DNA from 2 places in the Neisseria canis genome. Region 2 is predicted to be linked to the other one. Evidence: predicted binding sites of a transcription regulator. Region 2 holds the regulator's gene; the other holds the start of a gene.
What was found. The regulator sigma-54, encoded in region 2, starts transcription at its own class of promoters, with help from an activator protein. The targets are predictions, from matches to a motif close to CTGGCACGCTTCATGCTT.
Positions count from the first base shown of each region.

Region 1 (4,438 bases), 530 kb from region 2:
TTAATCCCGAATACTGTATCGTCGGCGAACCCACCGGCATGAAAGCCGTGTTGGCGCATAAAGGCATCCACGTTTTCCGCTGCCGCCTGCACGGCAAACCCGCGCATTCCTCATTGCCCGACCTCGGCGTGAACACCATAGAATACGCCGCACACCTGATCTGCTTTATCCAAAAACTTGCCGAGCGTTTCAAACATCCGCCTTATCACGACCCGAGTTTTAACGTTCCCCATTCCACCCTGAGCGTGAACACCATCAGAGGCGGTAATGCCAACAATATCGTGCCTTCGTTCAGCGAATTTCATTTTGATTACCGTAACCTGCCGCAAATGAGCATGCTCGATGTAATCGACCCTTTATCCGACTACATCCGGCACGAGCTGGAACCGTTGATGCAGAAAACCGATCCGCACGGTCTGGTTGAAATCGACGAAATGGTGAGCGTGCCTGCCATGTCTGTTTCCGGCAGCCCCAAAATTACCGGCCTGCTCAACGTATTGCAAACCCCAACCGCCGAAGAAAACGTGTCTTATACTACGGAGGGAGGCCTCTTTCAGCAAACCGGCATCCACACCATCATCTGCGGCCCCGGCAATATAGAGCAGGCGCACCGGCCAAACGAATTTATCGAGCTGGCGCAGCTGGCGAAGTGTGATGTGTTTTTGGCAAGGCTGATTAAGGCGTTTTCGAAGTGAAGCAATAAGAGAGTATTAACAAATGCCTGTCTGAAAAGTTTCAGACAGGCATTCTCAGTAATATCTATTTTGTTATATCTGTGTTTGGTCTTAATATTAATTAAATTTGTAGAAGTGTAATCAATTAAATTAATTTTTGATACAAGGCAGTAATTAATAAGATAATAAATTGGTACGAAAAGAGCAGAAACGTTGTAACAAAAATTAAGCTAATTGTCTATATAAAAATAAGAAAGATTTAGTATGTGTCATAATCACACAAACGCTTATATCTATGTCATAAATTGTAACAGGTTAATACTAGACAAAGATTGTCTGAGTTTTTGGTATTATTATCAATTAAATGTACAACTATTTATTTGTAAGTTTGTTCGGTTAGTATTGGGAGGTAAGGTTATTCGGCATTGCCAAGTTCCATTAATAGGATTTCGTTCTAAACGAACAACTGTTCCCGTTAATAGGGTACTTACATCCCCACCTAAAGTTGCCTCTAGTCCGGAAAATGAATTTCCATTATTGGTAATTGTAGCTAAACTCACGATATTGGAAGTAGGATTACTGCCATTTAAACCGATATATTCATAAACCGCACCATTAGCATAGGGTTGCCTATTTTGAGTAGGGTCAACGGTAGGAAATCCACCTTGAGAGAGAATAGTATCAATACCCGCTTTGGCAGAAGACAATTCATATACAACTCTTGTGAGTTGGGACTTTGCTATATAATTTTGAAATATAGGTATTGAGATTGCCGATAGTACGCCGATGATGGCTAATACGATCATTAATTCAATTAAACTAAATCCAAGTGAGTCATATTTATTTTTAGCCATAGCCCTCCCCGCTTAAATAAATTTAATTTTGAATTTTTTTATTAAAAAGTTATTAAAAAATTTTTCAATAAATTTTGAAAATGTACTTTATTTGAAATAAGCGTACTACATCCTAAGCATGTAGTACGCTTTTGTTTTAACTTAATATAAGGTATAAGTAAAGATAGTTAGAAAATTATTGTAATGTAGTTGTACAGCCGGCAGGACGGAAATCTCCTGCAACATTTGTAGAACATGTCCAAGTGCCAGTATTATCGCGCGCCCATCGAACACGTTGACCAGTTAAAGTGGCTGCTGCATTGTTACCAAATGTTGCAATAATTGTTGCAGTATTGTTGCCAGTAATTGCTACCTGAGGTACACCTGTACCAGCTGGAATAGTTTCACCAGTTTGTGCGGCTCCATTGAGAAGGCTTGAACCAGTAGCGCCGATAACGCAAGCAGTAGCTACATTAGTATTTGTAGGTGCTGCTACTGTAGTTCGACCGTTCAGCATGCAGGTTTCAACAACAGTTTTCAGATTGCCAGCTTCACCCATAACGCGAGTTACTTGTGAGCGGGCAATATAGTTTTGATACATCGGCAGTGCAATCGCAGCCAAAATACCGATAATGGCGATTACGATCATCAATTCAATCAGGGTAAAGCCTTTTTGTACAGCTTTCATTCTTTCAAACTCCGTATTTATTTAAGTAGTAAAAATTTATCCCGCAATGTATTTGGTAATTTCTTCAAACCATAATAAAGAAGGGAACTTCATCAGTTGCGGCGGGCTGTTTCCAGCATTGCTGCAGACATGAGGTATGTAGCAATAGGTGTGCCAAGATTTGAAATTGGGTAGATTTTGATTTTATTTGTTTGATTTTTAATGAATTAATTATTTATTTTTGCTGTTTGGTAATTTTGATTGATGGTGCCGCTCAGTGGCAATGTGCCGTAATTTGTCAATTAATGAATAATATTTACATATCTTGACTGACATTTTTTGTCAGCCTGCTTAAGCGGGGAGTTTGTGCCGACAAGTGATTTGGAGGCAATGGAAAAATTTATTTTTATAGAAATAGTTACTGTGTTTGTTTAAATAATGGATAATTGGTTTTATTTTTTGATAAAAGGCGTTTGGCGTTGGATTGTTTGGATTGGTTTACAATGTTGGCTGGTAAAGAGGATGAATAGAGAATGCCTGTCTGAAAAAGCTATCTTACGTTCATTAGAGTATTACTGAGTAAAACGATGTGAGTTTAAGCTGCACATTGACCAACTTAAACTTAAGAAGGCAAAGCTACGATATTCAGGCTTTGATTTGTCATCGTTGCAATTACTGAAAAACACTTGGGCGAAGCCTGGGTGTGATGAAATTGTTTTATCTGGTATGGTTTGGTTATATAAGAGAAAAAACGATATTTATCTGTCTGTCTTTAATTACAAATTGGCATTGTAATATTCATAAGCCTTATCCATATTTTCAAATTGATGCAAATGTCCTGCTTCCAGCACCATGGCATTATCACAATACTGCTTCATTGCACTATGGCTGTGGGAAACCAAAATAATGGAGCGGTCTCTTCGTTTTTCAAAAAGCTCATATTTACATTTTGCCGAAAAGCGTGAGTCTCCCACCGCAATCACTTCATCAATCAAATAGCAGTCAAACTCAACCGCTAGCGATAAAGCAAATGCCAACCTTGCTTTCATACCTGAAGAATAGCGTTTTACCGGTTCATATAAATATTGCCCCAGCTCGGAAAACTCTTCAGTAAATCGTTTTACATAATCAGTGTCTACATCATAAATGCGGCAGATAAAACGCAAATTATCCATGCCGGTCAGGCTGCCTTGAAATGCACCGCTAAATGCTAAAGGCCAAGAGATGCTCATGGTTCGTTTGATTTCGCCAGAGGTAGGTGGCTCCACTCCGCTGATCAAACGGATTAAAGTTGACTTGCCTGCACCGTTGCGGCCAAGAATGCCGATTTTTTCACCTTGCTTAAGCTGGAAATTGATATCGTGCAATACTGTGCGCCAACCAGTGTTTGTGCGATATTGTTTTGATACATGTTCAACTGAAATCATTCTGGTTCCACACCCTTACTGAAATTATTCACCATAGCTAAACCAATTAACAGTAATATTAAATTGCAGATAAGCAAAAACCAGATGTTTTCGTATGTGACGATTGAATCGCCAAAATATCCGTGGCGAAACATTTCCGTACCATGCACCATCGGAACCATCAGAGCGTATTCTTGTACTTGATGGGGTAGGGTGTAAACAAAGAAAAAAGCACCGGATAAAGGCAGCGTGATAAAGCTTAAAGTGTTCCATAATTTTCCGAATGCCTCGAAATTAAAAGCAATCGAGCAAATTACCAAGCCTAAGCCGATTGCGAAAAAAGCCATCATTAACCAAGCAACCAGCATATAAAATATATCCGCCGGAGGGTCTATCCATCTCATTAGCACAAACACAGTAACAATTGCAATTTGAGCAATTGTTGCCCCTGCGATTTCTAGTAATATCCGTGCGAAAATGGTGTCTAATACTCGTACGTTCCGGTGATATAGCAAACTTGTATTGGCCGAAATGGCACCGATTGCCCTGTTGGAGGCATTACGCCACATCATCGCCATAGGGTATCCTGTGAGTACAAAGGCGATAATGTTTAAGGTGGAATATTTATCTGCTTGCATGAACTGCCACATTGACACAAGTAGCACTGTTAAAAGCAAAGGCTCTACAAACAGCCATAGAAAACCGATATTATTGCGGCCATAGCGAGTGATAATTTCGCGCATCAGGAGCGCGCCGATAACCCGCTTCTGGATTAACAGTGATTCCCAAAATGAAGTTTTATGCAATTCTTTCATCAGTTTTTATGCTCGCGCACGCTGGCTATCAATAAGCTCAAAA
Region 1 covers NZ_LR134313.1:814,253-818,690, forward strand. The annotation lists gene argE (acetylornithine deacetylase) at 1-695, shown strand, start outside; gene EL143_RS03885 (pilin) at 1,031-1,528, opposite strand; gene EL143_RS03890 (pilin) at 1,704-2,195, opposite strand; gene EL143_RS03895 (ABC transporter ATP-binding protein) at 2,951-3,601, opposite strand; gene EL143_RS03900 (ABC transporter permease) at 3,598-4,395, opposite strand; gene EL143_RS03905 (capsule biosynthesis protein) at 4,395-4,438, opposite strand, start outside.
Region 1: the regulator sigma-54 is predicted to act here: its motif matches at 2,335-2,352, upstream of EL143_RS03890 (pilin).

Region 2 (4,438 bases):
GGCAATGCCAAAGTAACCCGGGGCGGAGATAAGGCCGAGGGAGAGAGCATTGTGTATAACACACGGACGGAGGTTTATACCGTCAGCGGCAGCAAAGCCGTTTCGGGTAAATCGGGCAAACGGGTTACCGTTGTGATACAGCCCACCAAAAAATAAACGAATGCCTGTCTGAATATATAGAACAGAACACGCAGGATATTTTTCAGACAGGCATTGATTCAGGATATGCCTGTCTGAAAACAATGATTGGAACGCAACAGCCTAACGGGATTTTATGGAACAAGCACACAGCAGTCTGGTGGTGAAAAGCCTGCAAAAAACATTTAAAAAGCGCCAAGTTGTCAAAGATTTTTCGTTGGATATCAACAGCGGCGAAGTTGTCGGCCTGCTCGGCCCCAACGGCGCAGGCAAAACCACCAGCTTTTACATGATAGTCGGCCTTATCGCCGCCGATACCGGCAGTATCGTGCTCGACGGCAAAGAATTGCGCCATATGCCGATATATGAGCGTGCCCGTTTGGGCTTGGGCTATTTGCCGCAGGAAGCATCCATTTTCCGCAAAATGACCGTGGAGCAGAATATCCGCGCCATTTTGGAAATCAACACCAAAGACAAAGCCGAAATCGACCGCCGTTTAAACCAAATTTTGGCAGACTTGAATATTGAACGGCTGCGCGAAAACCCTGCTCCCTCCTTATCGGGCGGCGAACGGCGGCGTGTGGAAATTGCACGCGTGCTGGCGATGCAGCCGCGCTTCATTCTTTTGGATGAACCGTTTGCAGGCGTTGACCCGCTGGCGGTTATCGACATTCAAAAAATCATCAGCTTTTTGAAAACCCGCGGTATCGGGGTGTTGATTACCGACCATAATGTACGCGAAACCCTACGCATTTGTGACAGAGGCTTTATTATCAGCGACGGTAAAGTGTTGGCCACCGGCACGCCCGAAGAGCTGGTAAATAACGAACAGGTCAGAGAAGTTTACTTGGGTGAAAACTTCGATTATTGATTCTAGGTAAGAAAGAGATTTAAAACAATAAAATACACCACACCACAACAAAAATAGTTCCAAAATCAACGGAAACCACATTATGAGCGGCCAATCTTTCCATCTTAAACTGAAACAGACGCAACAGCTTAACCAGACCATGCAGCAATCTTTGCGCATACTGCAAATGTCCGGTATTGAGCTGGAGCGGGAGGTAGAAGATTGGCTGCAAGACAATCCGCTGCTTGAGCGGGGCGAGGTGCCGGAGGCGCCGCTGGAACAGAGCACGATTTCCGCAACCATTGCCAGCCGCAACAAAATCAGCGGTGACGAAGCAGAGGACATCTGGGCGACGATTGCCGAAGAAGAAGATTTCATCAATTATCTGCACAAACAGGTTTGCGAACATCCCTTAAGCCAGCTCGAAGCGGCGCGGGTTCATATTCTGATAGATTTTCTGGATGAACAAGGCTACCTTACAGACAGCATCACCGAGGTAATCGACCATTGCCCGTTAGAATGGATGCTGGATGAAGACGAAATGCGCGAGGCGCTGGATCATCTGCAAACTTTCGACCCGCCGGGTGTGGGCGCGGCAAGCCTAACCGAATCTTTATTGCTGCAATTACAGCGTCTTCCGGCTTCTCCGGCCAGGCAATGCGCGGCCAAAATCGTGCATATGTACTTGGATGATTTAAGCAAAAGCGTGTCGCAAAACATAGCGAAACTGAAAAAACATTTTCCTAATTATGATGTAAATGTCATTCAAACCGCACTTGAAATGGTGGCGCAGCTGAATCCTTTTCCTGCTTACGGTTTTGCTTCGGCTGAGCCGACCTCTTATATCCAACCTGATGTCATCATTAAAGAAGATAAAGAGGGCAGATGGGTGGTTCAGAGCAACGAAGCGGCATGGCCCCGTATCCAGATTAACCACGAATTGAGCGATGCCCTGAAGGAAGAGGGCGGAATGGATTCCGTGTGGCGTGAAAAAATCCAGGAAGCGCGCCAAAAGGTTGAGAGCTTGGAGTTGCGCAAAAGCACGGTTTTGCGTTTGGCCGAATATATTGTTGAGAAGCAGGAAGATTTTTTCGTGTTCGGCGAAATCGGCTTAACCCCCATGCTTTTAAAAGATGCCGCGCAGAAATTGGATGTGGCGGAGAGCACGGTATCGCGCGCGGTTAATCAGAAATATTTGTCTTGCCCGCGGGGGCTGTTTGCGCTACGCTATTTCTTCACCCAAGCCGTGTCGGCAGAAGAGGGCGGAGAAGGGGTCAGCCAGAGTGCGGTTAAAGCCATGCTGGTGCAATTGATTGCCAGGGAGAATAAGAAAAAACCGTATTCAGACGAAGCCATCAGCGGCCTGCTCAAACAGCAGGGGGTGGATATAGCCCGCCGGACGGTTGCGAAATACAGAGAGGCGTTGGGTATCCCTCCGGCGAGCCAGCGTAAAGAATCATAAAATCAAGATGCTAATAAACAGATTTTAAAGAGTTGCCCTGTCGGGCTGCTCGTTATCAACCGAAGGAGTAAAACTTATGAATCTCAAAATCAACGGTTTAAATTTCGATATTACTGAAGCAATTAGAAATCATGTTGAAAGCAAACTTGAGCGCATCAGCCGCCATGCCGACAATCTGATTAAAGTAACCGTCACCCTTTCGGTAGAAAAGCTGCAAAACAAAGCCGAAGCCCATGTGCATCTGGCAGGTAAGGATTTGCATGTAGAGCAGATTGACAACACGGATATGTATGCGGCAATTGATGTGCTGATGGACAAACTTGACCGCGCCGTATTGAAACATAAAGAAAAGAGCAACGATGTGCGCTCCGCTCCTGCACCTACACCGGAAAATGAGTAAATCATCGTAACCTGAAGCCTGTTATATGCCTGTCTGAATATATTCAGACAGGCATTTCGCTTTTTTGCGCCGCTCTTGCAGAATCAAGTTATCTGGCCGGCGAATTCCACTATAATGTACCAACCGTACAATGCCTGCCTGAACAAACTATGAAATTTATCTTTTTTTTATTGAAACTCATCAGCCGCCTGCCTTTCCCGATTATTCAAAAAATCGGTTCTTTAATTGGCAAAGCAAGCTATTACGCTGTGCCGCCCCGCCGGAAAGTTGGCATGGTAAATTTGGAAAAATGTTTTCCGGAGTGGACGCAAGAGCAGCGCCGCATTGTGTTGAAGCAGCATTTTGAACATATGGGTAAGCTCTTGGCGGAGTACGGCCTGTATTGGTATGGCGATGCGGCAAAATTGAAAGCGCTGGTGCGCTACCAAGACAAACACCATCTTGACGATGCTTTGTCGGCAGGTGAAAAAGTGATTTTGCTTTATCCGCACTTTACCGCATTTGAGCTGGCGGTGTACGCACTTAATCAGGATGTACCGCTTATCAGCATGTATTCCAATCAAAAAAACAAAGCGCTGGACGAGCAGATTCTCAAAGGGCGGCACCGTTACGATAATGTGTTCTTAATCGGCAGAACGGAAGGTTTGCGCGCCATTATCAAGCAGTTGCGCAAAAGCGATGCGCCGTTTCTTTATTTGCCTGATCAGGATTTCGGCAGGAAAGATTCTGTTTTTGTTGATTTTTTCGGCATTAAAACAGCCACTATTGCCGGTTTGGGCAGGATTGCTGCGATGACGGGCGCAAAAGTGGTGCCTGCCATTCCCATCCGGCAGGAAGACGGTACGGTGGTGCTGCGTTTTTATCCCGCTTGGGAAAACTTTCCCGAAGGCAGCCCCGAGGCGGATGCGCAACGCATGAACGACTTTATAGAAGCCCGCATCCGCGAACATCCGTCGCAATATTATTGGCTGCATAAGCGTTTTAAAACCAGACCGGAGGGCGAGGCGGATTTTTACCGCTCTGCGTAAATCTTGAACAATGTTAGGTTGATGAATATTGGCAATGCCTGTCTGAAAGTTTCAGACAGGCATTGCTACATTAGGTTACATTTACAACATAACGAAAAAAGCCACTTTAAAAACTATGCCTAAACAAACAAAAAAATAAATATATTAAATTCAATAAATTAATATTTATTATATTTTTCCTTAAGGCAATTTGGATATTTTAAATATAATAATAAATGCTAATCGGATTGCTAAAATAAGCAAAAAGCAATCGAAAAATACCTATTTAAAGCTGAAAGATGCAGAAATATAGATATTTGTAAACAATAGGAAAAGTAAGGCTCGGTTTGACAATTATCATAAGGGGGCTTGGCAAGCAGGAAAAATAAGCGTACATTTCGCCCATCGGTACTACATGGAACTACAAGAAAATATGTGGTTGCTGAATGTAGTGAGTATATTTATCCAAAAATCAAGCTAGAACAAAGGAGATTTTCATGGCGAATTATCAGGAAGAAATCAAACAAGCAGGTGATTTGAAACAAAAAATGGGTGCGGGCTGGCATGACGTAACCCCCGAA
Region 2 covers NZ_LR134313.1:283,309-287,746, reverse strand. The annotation lists gene lptA (lipopolysaccharide transport periplasmic protein LptA) at 1-156, shown strand, start outside; gene lptB (LPS export ABC transporter ATP-binding protein) at 275-1,009, shown strand; gene rpoN (RNA polymerase factor sigma-54) at 1,092-2,450, shown strand; gene hpf (ribosome hibernation-promoting factor, HPF/YfiA family) at 2,527-2,850, shown strand; gene EL143_RS01330 (lipid A biosynthesis lauroyl acyltransferase) at 3,000-3,878, shown strand; gene EL143_RS01325 (isocitrate lyase) at 4,355-4,438, shown strand, end outside.